2 regions of the Mangrovibacillus sp. Mu-81 genome follow, and region 2 is predicted to be linked to the other one. Evidence: a T-box and tRNA genes for the amino acid it is inferred to sense, from the RefSeq annotation. Region 2 holds a T-box; the other holds one or more tRNA genes.
The links. The T-box of region 2 lies ahead of argS (arginine--tRNA ligase). A T-box ahead of a tRNA ligase gene usually reads a tRNA of that ligase, here a tRNA-Arg.
Positions count from the first base shown of each region.

Region 1: it encodes a tRNA-Arg, which carries the amino acid that the T-box ahead of argS (arginine--tRNA ligase) is inferred to sense. The anticodon was not compared.

Region 1 covers NZ_JBAJHU010000002.1:148,088-164,120, reverse strand. Annotated here, with positions in the region: gene fbpA (Fur-regulated basic protein FbpA) at 1-60, opposite strand, end outside; gene V6B33_RS04530 (MerR family transcriptional regulator) at 232-546, shown strand; gene V6B33_RS04525 (GDSL-type esterase/lipase family protein) at 778-1,494, shown strand; gene V6B33_RS04520 (8-oxo-dGTP diphosphatase) at 2,000-2,458, shown strand; gene rapZ (RNase adapter RapZ) at 2,505-3,401, shown strand; gene V6B33_RS04510 (gluconeogenesis factor YvcK family protein) at 3,398-4,360, shown strand; gene whiA (DNA-binding protein WhiA) at 4,417-5,364, shown strand; gene V6B33_RS04500 (HPr family phosphocarrier protein) at 5,392-5,649, shown strand; gene clpP (ATP-dependent Clp endopeptidase proteolytic subunit ClpP) at 6,097-6,759, opposite strand; tRNA gene V6B33_RS04490 (tRNA-Arg) at 6,933-7,004, shown strand; gene V6B33_RS04485 (ABC transporter substrate-binding protein) at 7,233-8,873, shown strand; gene V6B33_RS04480 (M42 family metallopeptidase) at 8,900-9,979, shown strand; gene rpoN (RNA polymerase factor sigma-54) at 10,569-11,891, shown strand; gene V6B33_RS04470 (glutaredoxin family protein) at 12,134-12,379, shown strand; gene V6B33_RS04465 (sugar-binding transcriptional regulator) at 12,597-13,619, shown strand; gene gap (type I glyceraldehyde-3-phosphate dehydrogenase) at 13,677-14,684, shown strand; gene V6B33_RS04455 (phosphoglycerate kinase) at 14,859-16,033, shown strand, end outside.
Region 2 covers NZ_JBAJHU010000013.1:23,076-39,108, reverse strand. Annotated here, with positions in the region: gene V6B33_RS19245 (alanine/glycine:cation symporter family protein) at 1-1,406, opposite strand, end outside; gene V6B33_RS19240 (hypothetical protein) at 1,745-1,909, opposite strand; gene V6B33_RS19235 (CBS domain-containing protein) at 2,070-2,483, opposite strand; gene safA (SafA/ExsA family spore coat assembly protein) at 2,721-3,341, opposite strand; gene V6B33_RS19225 (Lmo0850 family protein) at 3,500-3,658, shown strand; gene V6B33_RS19220 (hypothetical protein) at 3,726-4,010, shown strand; gene V6B33_RS19215 (diacylglycerol/lipid kinase family protein) at 4,161-5,063, shown strand; gene V6B33_RS19210 (YqaA family protein) at 5,127-5,708, opposite strand; gene argS (arginine--tRNA ligase) at 5,972-7,660, opposite strand; T-box leader at 7,705-7,908, opposite strand; gene V6B33_RS19200 (FtsW/RodA/SpoVE family cell cycle protein) at 7,964-9,139, opposite strand; gene V6B33_RS19195 (hypothetical protein) at 9,654-10,427, shown strand; gene V6B33_RS19190 (BsuPI-related putative proteinase inhibitor) at 10,585-11,079, opposite strand; gene V6B33_RS19185 (TVP38/TMEM64 family protein) at 11,276-11,929, shown strand; gene V6B33_RS19180 (GNAT family N-acetyltransferase) at 11,968-12,525, opposite strand; gene rbsK (ribokinase) at 12,642-13,514, shown strand; gene V6B33_RS19170 (dicarboxylate/amino acid:cation symporter) at 13,561-14,748, opposite strand; gene V6B33_RS19165 (D-alanine--D-alanine ligase) at 15,054-16,033, shown strand, end outside.

The DNA of each region.
Region 1 (16,033 bases), on a different contig from region 2:
TACTAAAAGACGAATAAAATGCTCTCGCTGCTTTTGAACGGCATCTCTTAAAAACGGCATAGCATTCACTCCTTACATTAGCTTACATTTATTTTAAAACGGTAGCGAACTGGGTTCCTCAACTTTGTCAGCTTTCCTTCCAAATGAAATGTTGTTTGTCAGACTTTCTTACACAAGTCACCGATTTTCCATCATGCCCATGTATAATGAGCCTAAGAGGAGGAGGGTAGAGTGGGACAGGAATCTTCCTATAAGGATAAAAAAGTGATCTCAATCGGCGTAGTCAGTGAATTGACTGGCCTGACTGAAAGAAAAATCAGGTACTACGAAGAAAAGAATCTCATTTTCCCGGAACGGACCAACAGGGGATACCGGAAATACTCTTTCAACGACGTAGAACGGTTGATGGAGATTGCGGACCATAGAGAAGAAGGCGTCACAACCAAAGAAATCAAGTACGAACTGACCAAAAAAGAGAGAAAAGAAGCTAAACAAAAAATGATCAGGGGCCAAATAAATGCACGGTTTGGAATCCAGAAAAACTGATGGATTCCGCGAAAAGGCAAACTCTAATAGGGGAGTTTGTCTTTTTAATTGTTATATAAACAATTGGCTCAGCGGAAGGGGGAGGATGCCAAACTTTATTCCTGCAATAAAAGTATCGCCAGCACACAGGCACGGTATAAGTACCAAAAATATACAGGATTACAATCCCCCCAAAAGGGAATAACTTCATCATGAACTTCATCACAGTCTAATCGGAAGGTATGATCCTCAATGTCAAAATGGAAAATCATTATACCAATCATGGTACTTGCACTTATTCCCGTCATTTATTTCAGTTATTTCGCTGAAGAAAGCAAGTCGGAATCGAAGAAGAGAGTCATCGCCCTCGGAGATTCTCTGACATATGGATATGGGGATGATAAAGATACAGGCTATATCGGCCGGCTGGAAGAAAAGGTGAACGAGAAGAACACGAAGGAGAGCTATCAGTTTCAGAACCTCGGGATCCCCGGCCAGAAATCATCAGGACTTCAAAAGCAGCTGATGAAACCGAGTGTGACCGAAGATTTATCGGAAGCGGATGTATTCATTGTCAATATCGGGACCAATGATCTCATTAAAAGCAATGGTGGAGACTTTGTTCCCCTCCATCACGAGAAAATCATGGAAGCCAAAAAAGAATACGTGGATAACTTGAATTTCATCCTGGATACCCTGGAGAAGACGAATGAGGACGCAGAAATCCTTGTGATCGGGCTTTATAATCCTTATCCTGACAAAAACAGCGATAAGATCGAGGCATATGTCGATGAGTGGAATCAAACCATCGTCCAGGAAGTGAAGAAACATGGAAAAGTGAAGTATGTTTCATCCAATCCATTATTCAAAGGAAAGGACAAGCAGAAATATTTTCACGATTCTCTCCATCCAAATGGCAAAGGGTATGAACTCATGGCCGACCAGATCATGAAGGAGTACAATTTCTAGGGGACATGTTTACTAAACCGCAGGAGAAGTTTTCGATCAGAAATGCAGACGTTCAGGAATCCTGTCTCGGAATAACCATACAATAAAATGAATGTTCATTCACCAGGTAGATATACAAATAACCCCAAAATCCGAGCGGAGTTAATAAAAATTCGTCAAATTTAACAATTCCGTAATACCGTTTTAAATCTGTTGTAACACTAGTGAAACAATTATCGGGTAATATAGAAAGTAAGAAATTGACCCCCTTTTTAGTAATAAATCCCGTAGACGACACAGGACTCGCCTGTGTCTATTTTTTTTGCCTTTTTTTCTGTTATAGTGACACGGAGGGGGGCTGTACTACTCGAAATATGGAGAAGCGTGTCCATTTTTATTAAAGATGAATCGACAAATTTACACGGGCAGGCGGAGACATTGTGGCTTGCCTGCAATCATAGTATAATATAAGGAATCAGAAGGGACTCTGAAGTTGTCCTTTAGAACAGAACTTGAGGTGAAGGACGTGCAGCGTGTCACAAATTGCTTATATCTGGACGGAGACAAAGTACTCCTTCTCCAAAAGCCGCGCCGGAATTGGTGGGTGGCACCGGGCGGCAAGATGGAGCCAGGTGAATCGATCCGCGATGCTGTCATCCGTGAATATCGCGAAGAAACAGGGATTTATTTAAAGAATCCCGACTTGAAAGGTGTATTTACGTTCATCATCAAAGATGGGGAAAAAGTGGTCTCGGAGTGGATGATGTTTTCCTTTTTTGCAACCGAAGCAGACGGTGTCAACCTGCAGGAATCGGAAGAAGGTAAGATCAAATGGCACAAGTTTGAAGATATCAAGGATCTGCCGATGGCTGAGGGAGACTATCATATTCTCGATTATCTCCTGCACGGAAAGAAAACCATCTACGGAACATTTACGTATACACCGGATTTCAAGCTGCTATCTTACCGTTTAGATCCGAGCTAGAAACATATAAATGAATACCATTTCAATATAAAAGCGGGGGAAGAGTATGAGTACAGGTTCTACGAATGACGTACAATTAGTGATCATAACAGGAATGAGCGGGGCCGGAAAGACAGTCGCCATTCAAAGCTTTGAGGATTTAGGTTTTTTCTGCGTAGATAATTTGCCGCCGACTCTTCTGCCTAAATTTCTCGAACTGATGAAAGAGTCTGGCAATAAAATGGATAAAGTCGCGCTTGTGATGGACCTGCGCGGAAGGGAATTCTTTGATCATCTCTTCAAGGCGCTTGATGAACTGGCGGAAACATCGTGGGTGACTCCGCAGATTCTCTATCTTGACGCGGATGATTCATCGCTTGTCAGACGCTACAAGGAAACACGCCGTTCCCATCCACTTGCTCCATCAGGCCTTCCGCTTGAAGGGATCAAACAGGAACGGGAACTGCTGGAAGAACTGAAGGGCCGCGCACAATTGATTTATACCACCTCGAAAATGAAACCGAGGGAATTGCGTGAAAAGATCCTCACAGAGTTTTCTGTGAACAAGAAATCGATCTTTACGGTAAATGTCATTTCATTCGGATTCAAGCATGGAATCCCGATCGATGCAGATCTCGTATTCGATGTGAGATTCCTGCCGAATCCTCATTATATCGATCATATGCGTCCGAAAACCGGGCTTGATGAAGAAGTCTCGACCTATGTGCTGAAATGGAATGAAACCAACAAGTTTCTTGAGAAAGTGACCGATTTGCTTTCATTCATGCTTCCTCACTACAAGCGTGAAGGGAAGAGCCAGCTCGTAGTGGCGATCGGCTGTACAGGCGGGCAGCATCGATCGGTGGCGCTTGCGGAACACATCGGCAACCATTTCAAAGATGATTATCAGACTAAGATTTCTCACCGTGATATCGAAAAGAGAAAGGCTGTCCAGACACCATGACCACATTGCCAAAGGTTGTCGTCATCGGAGGGGGCACAGGTCTGCCTGTCCTTCTGCGCGGACTGAAGCGTCATCCCGTCGATATTTCGGCGATCGTGACGGTTGCGGATGACGGCGGAAGTTCCGGACGTCTCCGTGATTCACTGGATATACCTCCGCCGGGGGACATCCGGAATGTGCTGGCCGCCCTTTCAGAGGTAGAGCCGCTAGTGGAGCAGATGTTTCAGCACCGGTTCGAAACCGAGAACGAGCTTTCTGGTCATGCTCTGGGGAACCTGATCCTGGCCGCGCTCGCTTCGATCACCGGAGACTTTGTTCATGCGATCCAGGAGATGAGCCGGGTGCTGAATGTGAAGGGCAAAGTCCTGCCGTCTGCAAATCAAAGTGTCACCTTGAATGCAGAGATGGAAGACGGCACAATCGTGACCGGTGAATCGACCATCCCAAAGGCCGGTAAAAAGATCAAGCGTGTCTTTCTAAAACCGGATCATATCAAACCGCTCGCAGAAACGCTGCGTGTCATCAAAGAAGCTGACTTGATTGTGATGGGGCCGGGAAGTCTTTACACAAGCATCATTCCGAATCTCCTTGTGCCTGGTATCGGGGAAGCGGTCTGCAGGTCAAAGGCAAAGAAGCTGTATATCTGCAACATCATGACCCAGGCTGGGGAGACACTTGAATATACGGCAGGCGATCATGTGGATGCCCTGAGTAAACATATGGACAGCTCATGTATCGATGCGATCCTTGTTAATAACAAGCAGGTTCCGGATGAAGTGCAGGCACGGTATGATAAAGAACAGGCGAGCCCCGTACACTTTGATATCGATCGTTTGAATTCCATGGGATTTGAGGTTCTCGCCCATGATATTCTTTCATATAATAATGGACTAGTACGTCATAATACAGAAAAAGTAGCCACAATCATCCATTCCTATATGGAATCATCCAGAAAATGACAGAGAAAATTTCATTTGTAAAAGATTGTGCAAGCGTTTGCTAGGAGGTGATGGGGATGTCGTTTGCGTCAGAAACAAAAAAGGAACTAACCAATATTGAAATCAAGGATTGTTGTGCCAATGCTGAATTATCAGCCCTCATCCGGATGAATGGCTCACTCTCCTTTTCCAACCAGATGCTAGTCGTGAATATTCAAACGGAAAATGCCGCGATTGCTAGAAGGATCTATACATTGATCAAAAAGGGATACGACACCCCAGTAGAGCTTTTAGTGCGGAAGAAAATGCGTCTGAAGAAAAACAACGTCTACATCGTGAGGATAAAAGAAGATACGAAAATGATTCTTGAGGACCTGAAAATCCTTGGTGAAGGATTTACGTTCATCCATAATATTTCTGAGGCTCTCATTAAAAAGAAGTGCTGCAGACGATCCTACTTAAGAGGAGCTTTTCTGGCAGGGGGATCGGTGAACAACCCGGAAACCTCTTCCTACCATCTTGAAATTTTCTCTCTGTATGCCGAACACAACGAAGCATTGTCGGAACTGATGAACACCTTCGGCTTGAACAGCAAGACGCTCGAGCGCAAGAAAGGATTCATCACCTATTTGAAAGAGGCTGAGAAAATTACCGAATTCCTCAACATCGTCGGGGCGCATAATTCACTCCTTCGATTCGAGGATGTGCGGATTGTCAGGGATATGCGCAACTCAGTGAACCGTCTCGTCAATTGTGAAACGGCCAACTTGAATAAAACCATAGGGGCTGCCTTAAGGCAGGTCGAAAACATCAAATTTATCGAAAAGCACGTCGGTCTGCAAGTGCTCCCTGATAAATTGCGTGAAATCGCAGAGCTGAGAGTGACCTATCAGGACGTCACGCTGAAAGAACTGGGGGAAATGGTTTCGGGCGGTACGATCAGTAAATCCGGAATAAACCACCGCTTACGGAAAATCGATCAGATTGCTGAGAAAATCAGAGCAGGAGAGAGACTGATCAAATAATCAGAACGAACAAAGGGGAGAAATGAAATGGTAGAAAAACAAGTCGAGGTTAAATTGAAAACGGGTCTTCAAGCACGTCCGGCAGCCCTTTTCGTCCAGGAAGCAAACCGCTTCTCATCCGAAATCTTTTTGGAGAAAGACGGCAAGAAAGTAAATGCCAAAAGCATCATGGGACTCATGAGCCTGGCGATCAGCACAGGTTCTGAAATCACCCTGGCAGCGGACGGCAGCGACGAAGACGAAGCCATCACTGCACTTGAAAAGTTTGTGGGCAGAGAAGGGTAAGATCAACATCACAAAGTCAACAGCCTTTATGGTTGTTGGCTTTTTTAATTTGGTGCGCGGCATTCGAAATGGATGGTTTCTATTTGTTATGAGCATTGTGAGCTCGAAGAAAGTTGTTTTTTTGAAGAGTTTGTGGTTTTCGAAGAGTATTGGATAGTTGAACGAGTTGTACATTTCCTAAGTTTGTGGACGGTAATCAGCATATGAATTTATATGACAGCGGGTTTATGAGCGGATTCTAACGGCTTATGATCGAAATTTCCAATTTATGATCGAAATCCTGGATATATGATCGAATTCTAGAATATATGATCGAACTGCCGGTTATTCGACTTAAATCGACAAACCCATTGCCAAACCCACATCCACTTTCATTCATCCTCGCCAAATCCAAAACAAAAACCCCGCCGGCCAAAGCCGACGGGGCAGTTTCTCTAAAAAAGAGTCTTATTTGTTATCCATTTCATTGCGTGTGATGATGCGGTCGATCAGTCCGTATTCAAGAGCGCGTTCAGCAGTCATGAAATTGTCGCGGTCTGTATCTTTTGAGATCACTTCAAGCGGCTGGCCAGTGCGGTCTGACAGGATTTGGTTCAGTTTCTCGCGGAGGAAAAGAATGCGCTTCGCAGCGATTTCGATTTCCGTCGCCTGACCTTGTGCTCCGCCAAGCGGCTGGTGAATCATTACTTCAGCATTTGGAAGTGCAAGACGTTTGCCTTTAGCACCCGCTGCAAGAAGGAATGCACCCATTGAAGCTGCCATACCGATACAGATCGTTTGTACATCCGGCTTAATGTACTGGATTGTATCGTAGATTGCCATTCCGGCAGTGATGCTTCCGCCAGGGGAATTGATATAGATTGAAATATCTTTCTCAGGGTTTTCGGACTCCAAGAATAGAAGTTGTGCTACAATAGAGTTCGCCACATTATCGTCGATGCCGCTTCCGAGCATGATGACACGGTCTTTCAACAGACGTGAATAAATGTCGTAAGCACGTTCACCGCGGTTTGTTTGTTCAATAACTGTAGGAATTAAGTTCATCCTTCGTTCCTCCTTAGATACGCATTTTTTCTTTTTATATACATATTCACTTTGTACTGTAATCATACACTGTTGGTCAATAAAGGTCAAACTTAACGCATCAGTGATTCTTACACTATGTAATCCTTTCTACATCATACCCATCCATTCCTTTTTTAAACAGTGAAAACGTATTGCATTCATGAAAAAAGTATCTTATAATATACTTTCGTACGATAGTTTTTCAGTAACCTATTCATGCCCTCGTGGTGCAACGGATAGCACGTAAGATTCCGGTTCTTAAAATGGGGGTTCGATTCCCTCCGAGGGCGTACCAAAGTACCGCCGCGTTTTTATAACGCGGCGGTACTTTTTTTGTCTTTAAAACAAATGAAACACTTCTGGTCACCGCTTGATCAATTTGTAACAGGAACACTTACGGAAAACAGAAACGGCTTTCTTCTATTTTACAAAAACCACCATAAAATTACAAAATAGTATTTAAATTCAGACAATTTTCGCATATAATAGTCTTTATACTATTTTAAGGGGGTAAAGCGGTGAAGCGGCATATTAAAGTTACATTTTACTTATTACTCGCATTCATGTTATTTCTCTCTGCTTGTTCAGGCGGAAGCCAATCAAACAGCAGTACGGAAAGTGAAAAGAATCTTTCAGAGGATGAGAAGCAAGGCGGAACGCTTATATTTGGCAGAGGAGCAGACTCCATCAGTCTCGATCCTATTAACGTAACAGATGGGGAGTCTATCAGGGTAACACACAATATTTTTGAAACTTTATTTGAATATGACCATAACCTTGAACTTCAACCAAAACTGGCAACAGACTACAAAACTAGTAAAGATGGATTAACTTGGACATTCTCGCTTCGGGAAGGTGTGAAGTTTCATGATGGAACAGATTTTAACGCCGAGGCAGTTGTATTTAACTTTGAACGGTGGATGGACCCTAATAATCCTTACCATAAAGGGGATTTTGTTTATTATCCATTCTTGTATGGAGGTTTTAAAGGGGATGAGAACCATCTTATTGAATATGTGAAAGCTAATGATGAATACACATTGGAAATTAAACTCAAAAGAAAGACTGCACCATTTCTCAGTTACTTAGCTATTTCTATGTTTGGAATTGCAAGCCCTGCCGCTATTAAAAAATACGGAGATAAAATAAATGAACATCCAGTCGGCACAGGACCTTTTACGTTTAAAGAATGGACACGAAACAATTCTATCACTCTGGCGAAAAATCCTGAATACTGGATGGAAGGAAAACCGTATTTAGATCAAGTGGTATTCCAGGTAATACCGGAAAACTCCTCTAGACTGGCAGCTCTGCAAAGTGGTGAAATAGATATTTTAGATGGATTGAACCCTATTGATACGACGACGGTGGAATCAACAGATGGACTCGAATTACTTAAACGTCCCAGCTTTAACATCGGGTATATGGCGTTCAATATGGAAAAGGAACCGTTTAACAATCCGAAAGTAAGAAAGGCGATTAATATGGCCATAAATAAAAAGGAAATAATAGATGCCTTTTATAATGGTTTAGCCGATGTAGCTACAAGTCCTTTGCCACCATCATTATGGGGGTATCATGAAGGATTAAAAGAGTATGAATACAATGTAGAAGAAGCAAAGAAATTACTAGCTGAAGCAGGATTTGAAGATGGTTTTAAAACAAAGTTATTTACGATGAGTAACCCAAGACCTTATCTTCCGCAGCCCATGAAAATTGCTGAAAGCATTCAATCTGATTTAGCGAAGGTTGGGATTGAAGCTGAAATCGCTACATACGAATGGGCAACATATCTTGAGAGAACAAGTGCGGGTGAGCATGATATGGCACTTTTCGGCTGGACTGGAGTTATGGCTGATCCTGACAATTTCTTATATCCTAATCTCAGCAAAACAAACGCAGAAAAACCTGCTAATAATCGTGCGTTCTATAAGAGTGACAAATTCACTCAACTAATTACAGAAGCACGTGAAACACTAGACAAAGAGAAACGTATTGAACTTTATAAAGAGGCTCAGGAGGTATTCCAAAATGATGCACCTTGGACAATGCTTTCTTATACGACAACCCCTCTTGCCCAAGCTGATTATGTGGAAGGGTACAAACCTCATCCAATGAGTAATGACTTACTTACAGATATATATTTAACAAACAAATAGTTTTTTAGCTTTGGAGGGAATGAGGAATGTATCAACTATTAAAAGAATTATGTGGGAAAGTTGGACCAAGTGGGTTCGAACAAGACGTACAGCGCTTTATTATAGAACAAATAAAGGATCATGCTGATGAATACCATGTAGATTCTTTAGGCAATGTGATTGCTAAAGTGGCAGCAACAAACATTGATTATCCTTCTATTTTATTTGCTGCTCATTCAGATGAAATTGGTTTTATCGTAAAAAAAATCGAGCCAAATGGAACGCTGCGTTTTGAAAAAGTTGGCGGTTTCGATGATCGAATTCTTCTTGCTCAGCCTGTTGTTGTTAAATCAAGAAAAGGCTATTTACAAGGTGTCATTGGAACATTATCCACTCACTATGTAAAATGGGATGATCCAAAAAGGTTTGATTCGCATAGAGAGCTCTATATTGATATCGGAGCTGGTTCGGCAGAAGATGCGAAAGAAATGGGGATTGAGGTCGGTCAGCCAATCTCCTATGGATCAGAACTGAAATTGATCGGCAGTGATAAACAGCCAAGGGTAGTAGGAAAAGCACTTGATGATCGTGCAGGCAGTGCATTATTAATCAAGTTTTTACAGGATATAAAGAGTTCTGAACGTGAACACGGTGATATATATTGTGCTTTTACTGTTCAAGAAGAAGTCGGGTTGCGGGGAGCATCTATTTTGACTCCATCTATTAAGCCAGATTACGCTATCGCTATTGATACTACACCAACAAGTGATACGTATGATGTATTGATGACAGGAACGAGAGTACTGGGAGATGGCCCTTGTATTAAAATTGCAGATAAATCCCTTATTTCGCATCCGATAGTGACAGAGCATCTAAAGAATTCAGCAGTGCAAGCAAGCATCCCCTATCAACTAGAAGTATTTATGGGAATCGGAACAGATGGAGGCGCAATCCATATGACTTCAACAGGAGTTTCTACCGGTGTTGTTTCCATCCCCTCTCGCTACACGCACAGCCCTGTAGAAATTGTAGATCTATTGGACATGGAAAACAGCCTGAAGTTAATAAAAGAGTTTACCTATACTGCTAATAAAATAGCTGGTAAGAGCTTTGTAGATACCTTTTAATAAGAAGGAACCTTTCACTATGGTCTTGCAATGTCCGGTAGATAACTGCTATTTACGACAAGTGGTAGTTTCATTGAAAAGATGGAAGGTTAAAATCACAGTTCGAATTTAAAATACAGTTTTATCATTTTTAATAAAATCATTGATAAAGAGGCTGGGAAAAAAGTGTTTTAGTATAAATAAAAGCCGGGAAAATTGAATTCTAAGTTCAAGGTAAGTTCGGGTTTCTATTAGCTTTGATCAAATGACCAATTAGTTTCCAACTTGTTCCAGCGGTTGATTGGAGTGCAAGACGAAGACTCCTGCGGGAAAAGTAGCTTATGTGAGACCCCGCAGGACGCGACGAGGAGGCTCACGGGCTACCCGCGGAAAGCGAAGTCTTGCACGGAAATCATTAGCGGTATTCAGTAGTCATTACTGTTAATGTTCGACTTTTGGTAGTTGTATTTTGGATTTGTCCCAGCCTCTATATTTAAAGGTATCGTCCATCTACTATATTCATAGAATATTGTAAACACCCCATCTTCCAAACAATTCCCATTAACGAAACCCCCTATTTCATGTAAAATGAAGGGAGGAGGTTAGAAGGATGAATTTGAACACAGGATTATGGCAGAAGCAGCAAATGAAACTTCAAATGACACAACAGCTATCACAGGCCATCACCATCCTCCAATATTCTGCGGTGGAACTGAATGCTTTCCTTGAATCGAAAGCATTGGAGAACCCCCTCATACAACTAGAAGACCCCATACAGGATGCTCCCGATCGGGGAGAGTCTTATCACTATAAAAAGAAGGAAATGCATGATTTTACAGAGTTTCTATCAGTCTCAAAAAAAACGATGGCGGAACATCTTTTTCTTCAATTAGATTTGAAATCGCTTTCTTCAGTAGATTTGAAAGTCATGAAGGACCTGTTTAACAACTTGGATGAGAACGGTTATTTGCGCATAGAGCCGGAAGACTTCATGACCCGGAACAAGCTGCAGATTTCTCAAATGGAACGCTATATTACCAAACTGCATGAATTAGAACCAGCAGGGATTGGAGCGCGTTCCCTGCAGGAGTGCCTCTCACTTCAATTACGACGCAAGTCTGCTTCGGTTTTGGCACTTTCGATCATCGATGAGCATTTCGAAGATTTTGCCGCGAAAAAGTGGAAGGGGATCGCGAAAGAAATGAACGTTGATCTAACGGACATCCAGAAAGCGGCAGATCTCATTCAATGCTGTCATCCCCGTCCAGGCGCCGGATACAGTGACGGCCCCGCTCATTACATCGTCCCTGAGCTGATGGTGAACGTAATGGGTGAAAACGAAGTGGCGGTCTCCTTATTTGACGGAACGACCGTTAACGTGATGTATAATGATGAATACAAAGATTTTCTAGAGCATCATCCCGATAAGGAAGTTGGAAGCTACCTGCGGGAAAAGGAGCAGGAATTTCAGTGGCTGCTTCAGAGCCTGAAGCAGCGCAAGCAGACGATTTTGAAAGTAGGGAAGTTGATCGTTGAGAAGCAGAGGTCTTTCTTCCTGACGGGTCCCGCTACCGTACAGCCCCTGACGTTAAAAGAAGTGGCTGAAGAAGCGGGTGTTCATGAATCAACGATCAGCCGTGCCGTGAAGGGGAAGTATATGCAGACACCCTACGGCATCTTTGAAATGAAATATTTCTTCAGTGCGGCGATAAAATCGGTCAATGCAGAAGATGGCGGAGCGGCTTCGTCCACATCGATCAAAAATGAAATCCAGCGTCTAGTGGACGAAGAAGATAAGAAGAAACCACTTTCTGATCAGAAAATCGTCAACATGCTGATTGATAAAGGATTCGACGTTTCGCGCCGGACGATAGCCAAATACCGCGATCAACTCGGGATTTCGTCGTCGACGATGAGGAAACGGTATGAATGACAAGCAAATTTCTCCGGATGGTTGTATGCCCATACCATTCCGGTCCCGCCATCATATATAGTAGTATCAGTTGTACCAGGTACAAACAATCCCGATTGTACCTGGTACAATAAACACAATTTGTACCAGGTACAGCAGACCGGAAACGTACCAGGTATAAACCACTCAATTTGTACCAGGTACACCCAACCCATCTACCGCAGCCAAACCAACAACACATTCAACCAACGGAGGACCAGTCAATGAACCAAGTCATCTTCTACACTAGAAACCAATGCCACCTATGCACCGATGCCAAAATCAACTTGAAACTTGTTCAGGACGACCTGAAATTCGACATCGTCGAAAAGGATATCGACGAAAGTGATGAGTTGACGGAGCGTTTCGGGTTGATGATCCCGGTGGTGGAGTACGAAGGAGAAATCATCCAGTACGGGCAAATCGACTATTTTACACTCAGCAAGCGTTTACATGAAAAAACTCAGTAGTTTCTAGTTGAATTCCGATTTCCATACTGATAGAATGAACGATGAAAGCAGGGATGAATTTTTTTTGGAGGTAGTGGGACATAATATGTCTATGTGGGACCAATCAAGTCCAACGATGTAATTCTACAGCTGTTGAAAGCCACGTTTACAGGCTGGATACTTGTGGAAATACAACTAAAGAGGCAGTCACTCACTTCCATGTAAGGAGCTTTTACCGATGGAATCCATTATTGATATACAAAAGCGATTATTACCAGACCTGCTTGAAGTTATGCATAAGAGGCATCAAATTCTCCGTTCGATTCAATTCTTACAGCCGGTCGGCCGCAGGAGTCTTGCACAGAACCTCGGACTGACAGAACGGGTGCTGAGAAGTGAAGTAGAATTCCTTAAGAATCAGGATCTCATTTCGATCAAGACGTCCGGGATGATCATGACAGAAGATGGCATGAAGCTGCTGGATAGGATCGAAAACATGATGAGAGAGATTTCAGGAATCAATCAGATGGAGGAGAAGTTACAGTCTTTACTCAATCTTAATGAAATTGTCATCGTTCCTGGGAATAGTGATGAGTCACCTTGGGTAAAAGAAGAATTGGGGCGTGCATCAGCTTTTAGTATGAAACAGCGCCTTGAGGGAAATAATATCATCGCTGTGACTGGCGGTTCGACCATGGCGGCTGTCGCAGAAATGCTGACACCCGACTTTTCAGGATCCGACACGTTGTTTGTTCCTGCACGGGGCGGTATCGGGGAAGATGTAAAGAACCAGGCCAACACGATTTGCGCGAAGATGGCAGAGCATACAGGCATGCGCCATCGCGTGTTGTATGTTCCCGATCAGGTGAGTAAAGAAGTTTACAAGTCCTTTTTAACGGAACCGATGATTAAAGAGGTCTTAAATTTAATCAAGTCGGCCAACATGGTTCTTCATGGTATTGGAGATGCTATTACAATGGCAGAAAGACGGAAGACGCCTCCGGCAGATTTTGAAAAGATCACTGCAGGAAATGCTGTCGGTGAAGCATTCGGTTATTACTTCAATGAGTCGGGGGAAGTGGTACATAAAGTGCCGACCATTGGACTCCAGCTTGAAGACCTGAAAGACATCAACCATGTCTTTGCCGTTGCTGGCGGCAGCTCGAAGGCGAAAGCGATCCGGGCTTACTTGAAAAGTGCTCCCTCTTCGACGATCTTGATCACTGATGAAGGAGCAGCGAAAGAGCTTTTAAAAGGCTGAAGGCCTTTTGAAATATAAAAAATCATCCTTACACACACTAAAGGAGGAAATAGTATTATGGCAACGAAAATTGGTATTAACGGATTTGGACGTATCGGACGTAACGTATTCCGTGCAGCACTTAAAAACGACAACGTAGAGGTAGTGGCAGTTAATGACTTAACTGATGCAAACATGCTTGCTCACCTTTTACAATATGACACGGTTCACGGAACACTTGAAGAGAAAGTATCTGTAGACGGTGACACTCTTATCATCGGCGATAAAAAGGTAAAAGTATTAGCAGAGCGCGACCCTGCTCAACTTGGCTGGGGAGACCTTGGCGTAGAAGTGGTAGTAGAATCCACTGGCCGTTTCACAAAGCGTGCGGACGCAGCTAAACATATCGAAGCCGGTGCAAAGAAAGTAATCATCTCTGCTCCAGCAAGTGATGAAGATATTACAGTCGTTATGGGTGTTAACGAAGATAAATACGATGCAGATAACCACAACGTTATCTCTAACGCATCTTGTACAACAAACTGCTTAGCGCCATTCGCAAAAGTTCTTAACGACAAATTCGGCATCAAGCGTGGAATGATGACAACCATCCACTCATACACAAATGATCAGCAGATCCTGGACCTGCCACACAAAGATTACCGTCGTGCTCGTGCGGCAGCTGAAAACATCATCCCGACAACTACGGGTGCTGCAAAAGCTGTATCACTAGTGCTTCCTGAATTAAAAGGTAAATTGAACGGTGGGGCAGTACGTGTTCCAACTCCAAACGTTTCACTGGTTGACCTGGTTGCTGAACTGGATAAGAATGTTACAGCTGAAGAAGTCAACGCTGCATTCAAAGAAGCTGCTGAAGGTGATCTTAAAGGAGTTCTTGCTTACAGCGAAGAGCCTTTAGTATCAACTGACTACAACGGAAGCCCTGCTTCTTCAACAATCGATGCATTATCAACTATGGTAATGGAAGACAACATGGTAAAAGTCATCTCTTGGTATGACAACGAGAGCGGATACTCAAACCGTGTCGTTGACCTTGTTGATTACATCGCTTCTAAAGGTCTTTAATCCGGCATTAACGTAAAATTACATTATAAATATGGTGAGGATGGATAATTTCTGTCCCACCATCTATAATGAAAAGGGATGAAGGGGAGCGGGGAAGATTCCCCACTCCCTTTTCTCATTCTATACTTGCATTTCTTTTCAATAGAAGAGAAACACTAAAGGAGGCCTTTTACGATGAATAAGAAATCAATCAAAGATGTTGATGTGAAAGGGAAACGCGTATTTTGCCGTGTGGACTTCAACGTACCGATGTCCGAAGGCAAAATCACTGATGAAACCCGTATCCAAGCTGCACTTCCAACAATTAAGTACTTAGTAGAAGGCGGTGCCAAAGTCATCCTGGCGAGTCACTTGGGACGACCTAAGGGTGAAGTGGTAGAAGAACTTCGTTTGACTCCTGTTGCGGAACGACTTTCGAAGCTGCTTGGCAAGAACGTTGCAAAGGCAGACGAAGCGTATGGAGATGGTGTACAATCGAAAATCAGCGAAATGGCTGACGGAGATGTACTGGTTCTTGAAAACGTGCGTTTCTATGCAGGTGAAACGAATAATGATCCTGAACTTGCGAAGGAATTCGCAGCACTTGCAGATTTATATGTAAACGATGCATTCGGTGCAGCTCACCGTGCGCACGCTTCAACAGAAGGCGTGGCAAAACATCTGCCGGCTGTAGCCGGGCTTCTAATGGAGAAAGAGCTTGAAGTATTGGGCAAAGCATTATCTACTCCGGAACGTCCATTCACAGCGATCATCGGTGGAGCGAAAGTAAAGGATAAAATCGGTGTCATCGATAACCTATTAGATAAAGTGGACAACTTGATCATCGGAGGCGGACTTGCTTACACATTTGTGAAAGCACAGGGCCATGAGGTTGGGAAATCCCTTTTAGAAGAAGATAAAATTGACTTAGCGAAGCAATTCATGAAGAAAGCTGAAGATAAAGGCGTTAACTTCCTTATGCCTGTCGATGTAGTCGTTGCTGATGACTTCTCAAACGACGCAAATACGAAAGAAGTAGAGATTGACTCTATTCCATCTGATTGGGAAGCACTTGATATCGGTCCTAAGACAAGGGAACTATTCCAGGCGACAATCAAGGACAGCAAGCTTGTCATCTGGAACGGACCTATGGGTGTATTCGAATTGGACACATTTGCAAACGGAACGAAAGCCGTAGCTGAGGCGTTGGCCGATGCGACAGATACATATTCTGTTATCGGCGGCGGTGACTCTGCAGCAGCAGTCGAGAAGTTCGGCTACGCTGAAAAGATGAGTCATATCTCCACAGGCGGAGGCGCATCACTTGAGTTCATGGAAGGCAAAGAACTTCCAGGTGTTGTGGCCCTTAA
Region 2 (16,033 bases):
ACTTCTTCTCGTTTCGGCCAGCTTTCCACTCCTTTTAAGCCGGGAATATCGTCTGCGTAGAACACAGGATCCAATCCTTGACGGCGCTGTACCATATAATTGTCGAGCGCCTTAAAGGCAATAGGGGCAAGAATCCCGATGGCAATCAAGTTTGTGATGGCCATGAGCGCCATTGAGAAATCGGCCAGACTCCATACAATATCAAGGCTCGCCACAGAACCGAATACGACCATTCCTAATGCGATGAAGCGGTAAACCAGAAGACCTGTTTTACTCTTACTGATGAATGGCAGGTTCGCTTCACCGTAGTAATAGCTTCCAATGATCGAACTGAAAGCAAACGTAAAGATCGCAATGGCAAGAAAGATACCAGCCCATGATTGGAAGTGTTCTGACATCGCAGCTTGAGAAAGCTCAATACCCGTCACTCCCGAGGAGTAAGCATCAGAAGTCAGGATGATGAAAGCGGTTGCAGAACATACCAGCAAGGTATCGAAGAAAACACCCAGTGCCTGAATGAAACCTTGTTTTACCGGGTGGGACACGGATGCTGTCGCTGCAGCATTTGGCGCACTACCCATACCCGCTTCATTTGAGAATAGTCCGCGTTTCACACCGTTCATGATGGCAGCACCGATACCACCGCCGACTACCTGTTCAAACCCGAACGCACTTTTGAAAATGAGAGCAAACACTTGCGGCATTTCCGTAATGTTTGTGATGACGACAAACAATGCAAGAATGATATAAAAACCTGCCATTAACGGCACGATCGCGGATGAGAAATTGGCAATTCGCTGCACTCCGCCAAAAATAACGAGTGCGGTTAATCCTGCGAGAACAATTCCGATTAATAGCGAGTTAATACCGAAAGAATTATTAAATGCAACCGAGATGGTATTACTCTGTACAGCATTGAATGTTGTACCGAAAGATAGCAGGATTGTCACTGCAAAGATCGAACTCATCCAGCGTTTCCCTAATTGTTTCTCCATGTAGTAGCCAGGACCGCCTTTGAAACCAACCTTATCTTTCACTTTATAAATTTGGGCAAGCGTACTTTCCACAAAAGCACTGGCTCCTCCGAGGACCGCTACGACCCACATCCAGAACACAGCTCCAGGACCTCCAAGTGCTAAGGCAATGGCTACTCCCGCTAAATTACCTGTACCAATTCGAGTACCTGCTCCGATAAAGAATGCCTGCAGGGAAGAAATCTGCTTCTCGCCTTCTGCCTTCTGAACATCTTTATCGCCTAGTAATCGGAACATTTCCCCAATATGTCGAATTTGGACGAATTTCGAACCGACTGTAAAGTATACACCTAAAATAATTAGTAATCCGATTAAGATATAACCCCATAAATATGAATTTGCTTCGCTGACTAAGTTGTTTAAAATCTCCATGATAACCCCCTCGAAAATTTGAATCGGTTACGTTTATTATTATCTGAAAATTAGAATCAGAAGTCAAGTAATTATCTGAATATTAAATTTTTACCAAGTGACTATTTAGGGTTTCAAAATATGTTGTCATAGTAAATAAGGGATTTTAAAGTTTTTAAAGAGGTAAGGAAGGATAGACGAGGGGAGGGAAAATTATTCTGAAATAATGAAAAATAGAATATAAAATAATAATTTTTTTAAAAATAAAAATGCCACAGAAATGTTCTATGGCATCTGGAAGGCTGGTTTGTCACTTGGACATATAAATGAGAACGCGTCATAAATAATCTGTCGAGGGATCAGTAGTAGTTCCAGTAGCCTAATACAAATAAAAGTACTCCCGTAATCATGGAAATGCCAAATATCATAAATAAGAAATCAAGTATTCCGTCTACAAAAACCTTTTTACGGCTTTCCCGCTTAAAATTCTTTACTTCTTTTCGATAATAAGCTGAACGACTCATCCCAATACCTCCAATCTTCACATTCATAACCATTCCATAACTAAAGATATTCTCGAAAAAACAAGAAAATCCTGCCTGTATGTGAAAAAATTGTCGTATCGGGGGGAGGTAAAACAAGAGGCCGAATGAATTCGGCCTCTAAGGTATTACAGGGAATCATCTATCTTGTTTGATTTTCTGAGATCTGACTAAGAGCGCCGCCAGCGCTTTGATCAGACTTTTGTTGTACTGCTAGATCGCCCAATGCAAGCATTCCGACCAGGTTTCCGTTTTCGACTACTGGAAGGCGGCGGACCTGATGCTGTGACATTAACGACGCAGCTTCTTCGGCGGAAGCATCCGGTGAGATCGTCACAACGTTTTGGGTCATAACCTGAGACGCAGTATCCTGAGTACCATTCGTCAGTCCGCGAGTGGCGATGTCGCGGTCCGTTACCATTCCGACAACTTGTCCGTTTTCCACTACAGGTACAGAACCAACATTCTTCGATTGCATTTTAGATGCAACATTTTGTAAAGAATCCTGATTGGATGCAGCTTCAACATTTGTCGACATTAGATCGCGTACTTTCATTTAAATTCCCCCTCAATTGTTGTGGCAGTACAATCTTTATTATTTGAATATTTGCTTGCAATATTCTTTCGATCTGGAGGAAGTTAATTGAAAAGGTGGATATAAGCTTAGTTGAAAATAAATGCAGGGAAGTTGAAAATAAACAGTCGAAAGTTGAAAATAAATCAATCTTAAAATGAATTTGATATGGTTTTGGCTGATAAAATAGAAGGATCTACAGAAAATCCGTAGATCCTTCTATTTTGAAATGAACATCTGCGTCCAATAGGTGCCGTATGAACCGCCCTTCGCGTATCCGACCCCGATATAGGTGTAGGTGTCATTGAGGATGTTTTTACGATGTCCGGGGCTGCTCATCCATTCTTTAACAACTTGTTCCGGACTTGTTTGTCCGACTGCAATATTTTCACCTGCTGAAGTGTACTGGATATTAAATCTTTTCATCATATCAAAAGGTGAGCCATATTGAGGGCTTCGGTGAGCAAAATATCCTGTATCTCTCATATCCCGGGATTTATATCGTGCCACTCTGGACAGCTGCCAGTCTAATTGAAGAGGAGCGAGTCCGGCTTTCTGCCTTTCCTGGTTTGTAAGATCAATCACCTGGCTTTCAACAGACTTTGTTGATTTGATGATTGGAATATTGATTTTTTGAGTAGGATATATTAAATCCGGATTTGGAATTTGAGGGTTTGCATCAATCATTTCAGATAACCCGATTTGAAACTTTTTGGAAATTTTCCAAAGAGTGTCTCCTTTCTTTACGTGATAAGTTTGTGCTGCCTGGGCACCGGTGATTCCTGTAAGACCAAAGGCAAGGGACATTGTGACCATTATCATCGCTAATTTTGTTTTCATACGTATAAATTGTGTATTTAAATGTGAAATATTCTTATAAAGAAAAACAAAAAATAGGATTATTGTTTCATTTATAGGGAATAGGAAAACCATCTAGAATAAAGTGAAACCTTTTTTTATTTCATACGTACAAATAGGTAACGAATTTAATCGAAGAGGTGAATAACGTGGTAAAGGAGAACGATCGCTTTAAAAAGGTGATAACCAGTTTATCGAAAGTCGGCGTCAATATTTCTAAAACAAAGTCCAGACGGGAGATCCTTCATTCACTAAAGCAATATCAACCATTACCTAAGACGTTAACTCAGGATTCATAACGGTTTGCAAGGCATATTTCTCTTTTTTTCACGATATAATAAGAAATAGTGAAAAGGAGGGAATGGCATGGAAAGAGTGTTGTTTGATGTCCAAACGCTAAAGGAAATAAGAAAGAGGGCAGATGAAATTTCATACCGCTGCATGAGCGCCTCTCAGCCAGCCGATCCTTACAGTGTCAACTTGGCATTGGATCAGGTTTCCCGGGCATTATCCATGTTTGCAGAAATGGAAATCCACCGGATGCAAAACACGCATATCGCCTGTGACGGACAAAGCTATATTAATGGTCGTCTGCGGTTGGCGTACAGAACAATCCTTCAAAGCCCTCAAGAAGACTCGAACACAGCTTAATAAAGAGGTTGACCCAAGAATAACGAATGTCTAGAGATTTGAATCATTAGACGATTGGCTCATTAAGGACTGATCCTTTAAGGGTGATCACTTCATCTTTTTGGGTCAGCCTCTTTTTTTGTAAGGATATTTGTAAAGGCAGGTGACGTGATGACTATTATCTATCCAAAGATATTGTTGGTTTGTAATGGGAAAGCAGGTCAGGGGGAATTGGAAACTCAATTGATGGAAGTCACCCCGGAGCTTTTGGATATTTGTGATACATTGACTGTTCATAAAACGAAAGACAAGGGCGATGCAGAAAAAATATGCAGAAACACCGGGCAAGAATATGATCTGGTTGTCATCATGGGCGGGGACGGTACTGTACATGAAGCGGTTAACGGGTTAGCCAGTCTTGCATCGAAGCCAAAGGCCGCCATCCTTCCAGGGGGAACCTGTAACGACTTTGCACGTTCCCTGAATATACCCGTGAATTTGGGACAAGCCGTCAAAACCATTACGGACTCACCCCTGGAAAAGGATATCGATATCGTCAAAGCAGGCGACCGCTATTTCAGTAATTTCTGGGGGACAGGCCTGGTTTCTAAAACAAGTGATAATATCGACATGGGATCTAAAAGTGTTCTCGGAAAGCTCAGTTATTATATCAGCGCATTTCAATCCATCCAGGATCCGCCGCTGTTGCGGGCAGTCATTTCGGCTAACGGGAAAGTATACAAGGAACAAGTGGTGATGCTCCTGGCGGCGAACGGGCGCTCAATTGGCACAAACCCGCTGCCAGCCAATATTGATCTTGAAGATGGCCTGATCGATATATATATGGTTAAAAAAACAGGATTCCCATTATTGAAGGAATTTTTCATGATAAGAAGCACAGGAGAAGTAAACGATCCGTCAAATGATATCATTCATATCCGGGCTTCGGAGGCTACGATTCATATAGAGGAAGATGAGAAAGTGGATATGGACGGAGAGCTCTATGAAGAACAGAACCATACCTTGGTAGTCTTGAAGCATCATCTGCGGTTTATTGTAGGGGAGAATGAATAAGAGAGTATTGGAGTGGTCCTCCAATACTCTCTTTTTTACTGAATCTGGTTGAATCAATTTAGTTTATACAGTATGTCTTTTCTTTCTGATGACAAGGTAGATAATGTAGGCCAGTAGTAAGATACCGCCTGCTGCGAGTGTCAGCATGGTGAAGTTTTCTTCGATAAACGGTTTTGCTTTTGCTCCAAGGGCCAATATGATTGCTCCTTCAAGAAAGAAGCGGATGCCCCGTCCGATGATCGACCATATGACGAGTACTCTGATTTTTACTCCGGAAACACCGGCAAAGATGGTGAAGATTTTATATGGAACGGGTGTGAGGCCGGCAATAAGCAGGGCCATGGGACCGTATTTCATAAAGTATTCTTCCACCTTCTGAATTCTTGCTTCTGAGAATAGGTATACCAGTATCGGCCGACCGAGTTTTTTACCGATCCACCAGCCGAATAACGCACCGATGACTGACGCAGCCGTTGTATATAAAGCATAGAGCAAAGCATTTTCAGGGTTGGCGATCGCCAGCGGGATTAACAGGACATCTGGTGGAATCGGAAAGAAAGACGAATCTGCAAAGGATACAAGAATCAGTCCCCAAATCCCGTAATCGAGCAACCAGGCTTCAAAAGCGTGAAGTAGTTCAGACATAAGATATCTCCTTTATTATCATGCAATTATTGTCAAACGTATTGTCGGTTTTTGAAATAACATAAGAAAGTATATCACTTTTTAAGGGGAGCGTCATGGAATATCTGATTGGACTATATTAGAAGAGAGGAAGCAGTCATAGAAAAGACCCCGCTCAGTATAGATCACAATTGAGTAAATAGAGTGATCCATAAAGAAGAGGGCTGAGTGGAGTGAAAAAATAAGTCATTTCTCGGGAAATAGTGACAGGATGTCTGGCAATTCTACATTTCGTCCGGTGATTTGATGCCTAACAGGCTCAAACCTTGTGATAACAGAGACGCTGCTGCGAAGACGAGTGCCAAACGGGATTCCTGCTCCGGGTCCGGGTTAATGATTTTTGTATTTCCATAGTAGCTGTTAAACGACTTTGCGAGCTCCAGCAGGTATTTTGCCAGGATGGAAGGTGCGCAGCCCTTCCAAGCTCTTTCGACTGTTTCAGGAAATAGTCGAAGCTGCTTGATTACTTCCCAGCTGGCTGAGTCTTTCAGTCCATTAAACGTGTAAGGTGAAGCGACTCCGGCTTTTCTCAGGATCGATTGGGCTCTCGCATGAGTGTATTGCAGATAGGGGCCGGTTTCCCCTTCGAAGGTAAGCATGTGTTCAAGGGAAAACTCAATATCGTTCAAACGGTCATTTTTTAAATCATGGAAAATGACCGCCCCGACTCCGACATCCCGGGCAACAGCTTCTGCTCCTTTAAGATGCGGGTTTTTCTTTTTGATATTTTCATCTGCCATCGCGACCGCTTCGGCAAGCACTTCTTCCAGTAGAATGACGCGTCCTTTACGAGTCGACATTTTCTTTCCGTCCTTCAAGTAAAGGCCAAAAGGTATATGCTTCATGCTTCTTGCCCAATCAAATTCCAATTTCTCAAGCACCCCCTTGACTTGTTTGAAGTGGACGGTCTGCTCCTGGCCGACAACGTACAGCGCTTCATCGAAGGAATATTCGCGTTGGCGATAAAGGGCGGCTGCCAGATCCCTTGTAGCATAGAGGGTTGCGCCATCTGTTTTTTTGATTAAACATGGAGGCAGTGTCTCGTCCTCCAGCCACACGACGCGGGCACCCTGTGACGTTTCAAGGAGAGCCTTCTCCTGCAGCAGTTGTACTACCTCTTCCATTTTATCGTTAAAGAATGCCTCGCCATTGTAGGAATCGAAGTTCACTCCAAGTAGTGTATAGATGGTTTTAAATGCTTCGAATGATTCACACTTGAACCATTTCCATAACCCGGTGATTTCTTCATCGCCGTCTTCGAGAAGCTTGAATGCTTTACGGCCTTCTTCTTCAAGCGCAGGGTCCTGAACAGCCTCTTCATGGAATTTCTTATAAAGGGTAAATAATTCGGCAATCGGGTTTTCTTTTACCTTCTCTTCATCGCCCCATTTTTTGAAGGCGACGATCAGTTTCCCGAATTGTGTGCCCCAATCCCCGATATAGTTGATTTTGACGGTTTCATATCCGCATTTTTCTGCTAAATTGGCGAGGGCATTGCCAATTACAGTGGAACGGAGGTGCCCCATCGAGAAGGGTTTAGCAATATTAGGAGAAGACATATCCAGCACGATCGTCTTGCCATTCCCGAATGGATGGGAACCGTATTGAACTCCTTGCTTAAGAATCGAGGAGACAATCTCCTTCCCGGTGAGTGCGGGATCAAAACGTACATTCACATAAGGACCCACTGCCTCCACATTTTTGAATGTTGGGGAATGAAATGTCTGGGCTATTTCTGCAGCAATCACTCCAGGGGATTTTCTCCATTCTTTGGCTAATCTGAAGCACGGGAAAGCCAGGTCTCCCAGATGGGCGTGCTTCGGTATTTCGATTAACTTGCAAATATCTTCTTCAGGCCAGGAAGAAAGAACCTGGGACTTCATTTCTGTCGCTAATACTGACTTTAAATCCATCATTTCCACCTCCAAATAAAATAAAAAAACCCGTCTCTATTTGTTATAGAGACGAGTTTATGCTCGCGGTACCACTCTTTTTCCCGAAGGGCGCTCATAGGTTAACGGTGCAAACCGGTCTTTCTCTACTGCTTTCAAGAAAGACTTCTCAGAAGTGCGCTTCATTCCGGGCTTCACACCAGGCTTGCACCATCCCTGGTTCGCTAATGGATCTGCGTCAGAATTACTCTCTTCATCATGGAATATCTTGTATATAGTTAGATATTATTTTACACAATTTGGAGATAAATACAACATATATTGTTAAGAATCTTCTGAAGAGAACATATACGTTTTATGATGGTATCTCATACTGAATACAATTCCCAGTGCCAGCATGTTCCCCATCAGGGAACTCCCCCCGTAACTGATGAACGGAAGCGGGATCCCTGTGATCGGCAATAATTGAATCGTCATTCCAATGTTCTGAAAGACGTGGAATGTGATCATCGAAATGATTCCTGCGCATACGTAGGCATTGAACTGTTCTTTCGTGTCCAGCGCTGTCTTAGTCAAATGATAGATTAACAGGAAGTAGAGACTGATGACGACACTTGCACCGATAAACCCGTATTCCTCACCGATGACACTGAAGATAAAGTCAGTATGGTTTTCAGGGATATATACCTCTCCATCGTTATAGCCCTTTCCGAAAATCTGCCCGGATCCGATCGCATTCAATGAATTGATCAAATGGAATCCTTCCAGTTTGGAATAGTTATAAGGGTCGAGCCATGCATAGATCCGCCCGAATTGATAAGGCTTTACATTTAAGTATTTTTCCAATATATCCGGAGCCCATATGACAAGGGAAATGACAATTCCGCCAAGGAACGTGATCGAAGCATAAATAGGAACGATAATCTTCCACGTTATCCCCGAGACGAGGATGATTCCTGTCATGATTGCGAGAATGACAAGAGATGTACCCAAGTCAGGCTGCTGCATAATGAAGGCGAGCGGCAAAAAGGTGGCTGCGCCGATTTTCAACAGCAGCTTGAAATCTGTTTCGATCGTCTTTCTCGGATTCATTTCATGATGAATTGTAATGATCCTGGCAAGGACAAGGATCAAGAAAGTTTTCATGAATTCGGAAGGCTGAATCGATCCCAAAGGTCCGAGCATGAACCAGCTCTTCGCTCCATTCCGGTAAGGTGCAATACTTTCCGGAGAAATGAGCAGCACGAGGAGCAGGGCTATACCAAGACCATAAAGATACCAGGAAAGCCGTTTGTATTGCTCCGGGTCAAAGAATAGTGCTCCTCCGATAATGATACCTCCAACCACATACCAGAAGGCCTGTCGGATGACGAAGTTTGTTTCATATACACTGGAGGTCTGTGCGCTGCTTATGCCAAGAGCACTGACGATAAAGAACATCATCAATAAAAACGCAAGTCCCCAGTCAAATTTATCAGCAAATCGCTGGCGAGTTTCCATAATCATTTCACCTGAATTTCGTAAGATTTCACATTCCTAGTCTAATAGAAACGGAGGAAAATTTCTACTGGCTGTCATTGACGACAAGCTTATTTTTCACCTGTTTATACCAGGAGGCAAGATGAAAAGACAGCAGACTGCAGGTAAAGAAGAATTTGTCAGGGTATGCAGTATTTCCTTTTCCATATATTACATGAATGCACTGGGAATCCAAAAGTAAAACTCCCGAGTACAAATGTAACATTTCCTATACTAATTAGCTAGAAAGCTTAAGGCTGGTTGAAACGAATCAAAATCCTTTCAAATGAAGGCAGCAAGCCTTCTGTACTATCGGATTCAAACCGATATTTGCGGGCGCAATAAGCAGCCGACCCTGTCGAATGACTTTTTCCGACAGTTTCCTGCGACTTTTGTCATCATTTTGAAATGAAATAGAAAAGAACGATATCCATGTTTCTTTGCTAATATAGATACTAGTAGATACGCATCGTGTAAATCAGATGGAGGGAATGTTTTGAAGTCAAACAAGCAAATCAAAGATATCATCTATGTGCATAAAAATATAGATCGGCAATATGTAGTTTCTTACGGAATTAACTTTCAGGAATTTGCTTTACATACACCGCAGCCTCTAAGAAATTTGCTCTTGATCAAACATCAGTATGAGCATGGGGCATTTAATATTCACACTCATCTGGAATATGTTGAACAGGAAGAAACGGACAAGATCATAAATGACAACGTAGCGGGCTACGGTGACTTCTGCTGGATCGATTTTGACGAAGAAGCAGGTGTCAATGAATTGAACGGGCAGGAAATCGCAGAGCTGCTCTACATGGGGCATCTGAAGCAGCCGCTGAGCGCACCGTTTTACTCCAAATTGAACAACCGTTTCGCGTACCTCTCTCATGATGATGGGTGGTTTAATAAAATTTATTACCGTGACTTTGATGACTTTTACGAGCTGTTAGGTTCAACGGTTGCTTCGAAATTGGGAAGCGTAAAAGGCGGTAAAGGATTATTCGGCATGAAAAAGGAAAAGCAGTTTCCCGTGATCGGTCCTCAGATCATCACTTCTTTTAAAGAGAAGATAAAGGAAGGAATGATCATTTCCATAGAAAAAGCCATTGTGAGCAGAGGGAAGATCGAGATTCCGATCTGGGTCATTGGGGACTACTTCAATATGGATGAAATGATGGAAGATTATCAGCAATTCAGTAAATCACCTGCTAATGGTCTGCTTATTTTCGACCGTAAAACAAAGAACTGGAGTTCATCGATCCGTTAGGCAGGCACAAACAGCAAAATGGAGAATAGAGTGTAGGGATGGATCCGCTACCCCTTTTACTCAGTTTATAAAAAAGATAAGAAGGATTAATCAGTGTACAGGACTTCATCAACATTCTAAGTTGAATGAACTTCTTTACAGGGATTAATCCTTTTGATTATGGAATGAGTATGTCTTTCTCCACTTTGTAATCATTTTCTCCCTTTGCTGTCAGCCACACTGTCAATGTATAAGTGCCGCTGTCAAGCTTTGGCAGCACCAGCTGCTGGGTAAATGCCTCCCCTTGTTTAAGCGGGATTTCCTGTATGGCCTGTGTATACATTTTGTTTTCGGATTCGCGGTATACCACGTTTCCATCCTTGTCTTTCAACGTGAAGTCGATCTTTTGACCGGATGAAAAGACGAAGGTTTTTTCTTTTTCCGTTTGGTTTTTGATTTTAAACTCGTAGACCGCTTGTCCATTTTTTGCATCCTGCTCGATTAAAGAAGGTTCCATACTGCCTGCAACAATTCCTTTCTCTGTTTGATTTGTGTCAGCGGTGCCGCTGGTCTCCTGTCCAACATCCTCCTGTTTGGGGTCGTCGGAAGTTCCGCAACCGGTCAAGCCCCCGACCACGAGAGCGCCGGTCAATGCGATGATCAATTTCATCATGTCCCATCACCTCTAGTTTATTAGACTTAAAAACAGCAGAAAAGTTTCAAGACTTTGTTCCTCATTATCAAAGTAAGACCAATCACCCAGAAAAAATAGAAAAGCGATATAGTTTGGTTTTCTCAGGAGTGGTCAGTACAATGGAAGAAGAAATGTAAAAATAAAAATCAAAATCAGGTAAAGAGGAGGGAAGGCGTTGAAGAAAATAGATATCCTAAAGATGGCCGGCTTCTCTGCCCTCCTCCTCATCTTCCTCTGGTATAGCCGCGGCTTCTGGGAGATACGGCCGCATGATATCAGAGACTGGATCATGCCGTTTGGGTGGGGAGCACCTATCGTCTTCATTATCATGCTGACGATCCGTCCAGTCGTTTTAATTCCGACTACAATTTTTTCCATTGCGGCTGGATTGGCATTTGGCCCTTACATTGGCCTAGTGGTTACTCTCGCCGGTGCACTTGGAGGGGCAAGTGTTGCATATGCTGCCTCCAGTTTCCTTGGATTGAGGCTTTGGAAGAAATCTTCTCCCAAGGTGACCATCATCCGGGATAAAATGGCTGAAAATGGTTTTTTCTATATATTGATGCTCCGATTGGTGCCGTTTCTGAATTTCGATCTTGTGAGTTATTTAGCGGGAGCAGCGAAAGTGCGATTTCTTCCTTATATTGCTGCTACAGCCATAGGGATCATCCCGGGGACGATCGGATTCGTCTTCTTTGGTTCTGGTTTAAGCGGGGAAGACCGGATGCATCTCTATGTGGCAATCGGAATGTTCGTGTTCCTCTCCCTGCTTGTCATTTTCACCAGAAAGAAATTGAAGTTTTGGTTCGGTGACTCTAAAGATGACTAATATGGAAGAGTAGGGGACGGAGCTTCATCCCCTTTCTTCTATTGAACCCTGACTCGTTTGGATTCCCACTCTTCCCGAATCATGCCCATTCGAATGGAATCGTAATAGACACCATTATAATAACGGCATTTCCTCATCCTGCCTTCAAGCTTCATGCCGATTTTTTCTGCTGCCTTCATCATTCGTTCATTACCCGACCAGGTAGTGATACCGACCCTGCCGATTTCCTTTGTTTCAAATAGATGATCAATCCATTGAGATAGCGCATCGGTCCCATAACCCCCGTTCCAATAGCCGGGGTCATAAATCACAATACCCGCCTCAAGCCATCTCGTTGGTTCATACTCCCAGTAGTAGCTTACCGTTCCGATGATGTTTCCCTGTACTTCAATGATCCGTTGATGATCATTGGTTTTCTCGACAGTGTTCAGGAAAGATTGCTTATATTCTTCAAATGACATTTGTTTATGTTCAAAATAAGGGGCATCCCAATTCTTCCATTGAGGTGAAGGTTCTTTATGGATGTATTTCCAAAGTATTTCTAAATCATCTTCTTCTATTTGTCTGAGGGTCACTCTTTTACTGGTTGAATTCAATTATGTCCGCTCCTTGTGATATTAGTTGGCTTAAGTACATAATCAGGGAAAGGATATTTCCTGTTAATTCCATTATACAGATGTTTGGTGCCTATTAAAAATAAGGGGGAAGAGAAATGACAAAAATAATGGTGATTGGCAGCAGTTCGATGGATCTTGTAGTGACTGCGCCAAAGAGGCCGCTGGCGGGAGAAACACTCCTTGGAGATTCGTTTAAGACCGTGCCGGGCGGAAAAGGGGCGAACCAGGCAGTGGCCGCTTCCCGCCTGGGTGCTGAAGTATATATGGTTGGATGTGTCGGAACCGATCGATACGGAGAAGAGATCGTAAAGAACCTTCAGCAAAATGGTGTGAACACAGATTTTGTTGAAGTTATTAATGGAGAGAGCGGGACTGCACATATTGTGATAGCAGAAGATGATAATAGCATTATTGTCGTTCAAGGCGCCAATAGGCATGTGACACCTGAACTGGTATCGAGGGCCGGAGAAGTTCTTTCGGAATCTGATATGGTGCTGATCCAGCAGGAAATACCCGTTGAAACCGTCCGCTATGTGAGCAGACTGTGCAAAAAACTGAACGTTCCGCTCATACTGAATCCAGCTCCGGCCAGAAAAACGGAACAAGAAGTGATTGAAGCTGCCAGGTTCCTGACACCGAATGAACATGAGGCTTCCCTGTTATTTGATGGCATGGGTATACAGGAGGCAATCAGGAAGTATCCTGGTAAACTGTTTGTGACACAAGGAATGCAGGGGGTTCGTTACTTTGACGGGAAGAAGGAAGTGGTCGTCCCTTCCTATCCGGTGAATGTCGTCGATACAACCGGAGCGGGGGATACGTTCAACGCAGCCTTTGCCGTCGCTTTATCTGAAGGGAAAGGAGTCGAAAAAAGCCTTCAATTCGCCAATAAAGCGGCTTCCATTTCCGTCTCCAAGTTCGGGGCGCAAGGCGGTATGCCCACCAGGGAGGACGTCGGCAATGGCTGAAATAAACAAGACCCGATCCGCTAAAAAGCAGGTCGGGTCTTCGGTATCAGCTAGCTTTTGCACTTGAGACAGCAGCTTTTTTCTTATTTGTCAGCTTGTCGACGATGGACGTGATGGCTCCGTCACCAGTGACATTGCAGGCAGTTCCAAAGCTGTCCTGTGCCAGGTAGAGAGCGATCATGAGGGAAGTCATCGTAGGACCGAATCCTAACATCGATTCAAGCAAACCGAGTGCAGCCATTACCGCGCCGCCCGGAACCCCGGGTGCTGCAATCATGGTGATCCCGAGCATCAGGATGAATGGGAATAACTGAGTGAATGACAAAGCTTCGCCCTGAATGAACATAACCGCCATTGCACAGCTCACAAGCGTAATCGTGCTCCCGGATAAGTGGATCGTAGCCAGCAACGGAACGGAGAAGTCAGAAATGCGTTCTTTCACTCCAAGTTTCTTAGTGCGTTCCAATGTTACCGGGATGGTTGAAGCGGATGACTGTGTACCCAATGCAGTAAAGTAAGCAGGCAGCATGCCCTTCATCATCACGAACGGATTTTGTTTGCGCATCGTACCGGCCGCCGTGTATTGGAAGGCCAGGAAAATCACATGCAATAAGATAATCATCACAAACACTTTCGCAAACACAGACATGATCGCACTGACTTGTCCGCCCTGAGTCATATTCGCGAATATCCCCAGAATATGAACAGGAAGCAGCGGGATGATGATTTTCTCAATGACCAATTCAACGATCTGCCTGAATTCATCCATTCCTTTTTGGAGGGAGCCGCCTTTGATTGCAGCCATTCCAAGTCCGATAGTGAAGGCGATCAGGAGCGCCGTCATTACTCCCATGACAGGAGGCATGTCCACCGTGAAGAACCCTTTTAAGAGAGCTTCTTCAGGATTTTCAAATGATTGAGAAGTTTGATTTGCCAATAGGGAAGGGTAAATACTCTTAGCGACGGAATATGTCAGCAGTCCCGCAAGAACTGTGGACCCGTAAGCAAGCCCTGTGGTCAGTCCCAGGAGTTTTCCTGCCCCTTTTCCCATCGAACCGATTCCAGGTGCAATGAATCCTATGATAATCAATGGGATCGCGAACCCAAGGAAATTACCGAAAAGTCCATTAAACGTAGCGAATAATTTCACGACCCATTCTGGTGCAATTGAACCAATCACTATACCTAACGCAATCCCCAACAGGATCTTAGGCAGTAAACCAAGCTTTCTCATCTTGATGTCCTCCTTGAATGTACAATTGTTTTCGATAGGAGGATTATACACCCGGGAGAAGAATATTTTAAGAGGAAATTGAAAAGGCGGAATCTTAAGTGTATTCAGATAAAATAAAGCCCATAACCCTGTAGCGGGACCAGGCTGGGTAAACATACATATATAAAGACGGAACTCCAACGGGAAAGAGCTGTTGAATCAAGGACAATGGTGGTGATTTTATTTTTCCAACTAATCATTCTTTCCCTTTTAGTTGAAAGTGATAAAATAGAAACATCTATTGTTAATATTGGAGGTACTCATACATGAAAACCAAGCTTTGTTTATTGTACGGCGGCAAGTCAGCCGAACATAACGTATCCTTGCAAACAGCTAAGGCTGTCATCGGAGCCTTAGACTTAAATAAATATGAAATTCACCCTGTATTCATCTCAACAGAGGGCCGGTGGGTCAAAGGCCCCCAGCTTGATGCTCCTGTTGACGATGTAAAAGCATTGCAATTCAATAACGGGGAAGAGATTTCTCCCAACGCGTTAAGCACGGCAATCACTCCAGCTGAATCCAAAGAAAGTGAAGGATACGATATGATCTTTCCGCTGCTTCACGGTCCTAATGGAGAAGACGGAACCGTTCAAGGGATGCTTGAATTACTGAACCTTCCTTATGTGGGGAATGGTGTCCTTGCGTCATCAGCAGGAATGGATAAAGTGATCATGAAGAATCTTTTCGCACAGGCGGGGATCCCTCAAGTGAATTACACTTGGTTCATCCGCAGCACGTGGAAAGGAAACCCTGAGAATGCATATAAACAAGTGGAAGAGGAAATCGGATATCCATGTTTCGTAAAACCGGCGAACCTTGGTTCATCCGTTGGAATCAGTAAATGTACATCCCGTGATGAGTTGGCGGCGGCATTCAATGAAGCATTCCAATTCGACCGCAAGATCATCATTGAAGAAGGCGTAAAGGCGCGCGAAATTGAACTGGGAGTGCTGGGAAACGATCAGCCTGAATGCTCTGTTGCAGGTGAAATCGTTCCGAAGAAGGATTTCTATGATTATAAGGCAAAATATGAAGACGGCGATACGGCACTCATCATCCCTGCAGAGGTCGATCAGGAAACATACGCCAACATGAAAGAGATCGCGATTCAATCCTTCAAGGCCCTTGACTGCTCCGGTCTGGTCCGTGCAGATTTCTTCCTGACTGAAGACGGGCGGATTTACATGAACGAAGTGAATACAATGCCGGGCTTCACGCCATTCAGTATGTTCCCGCTGCTGTG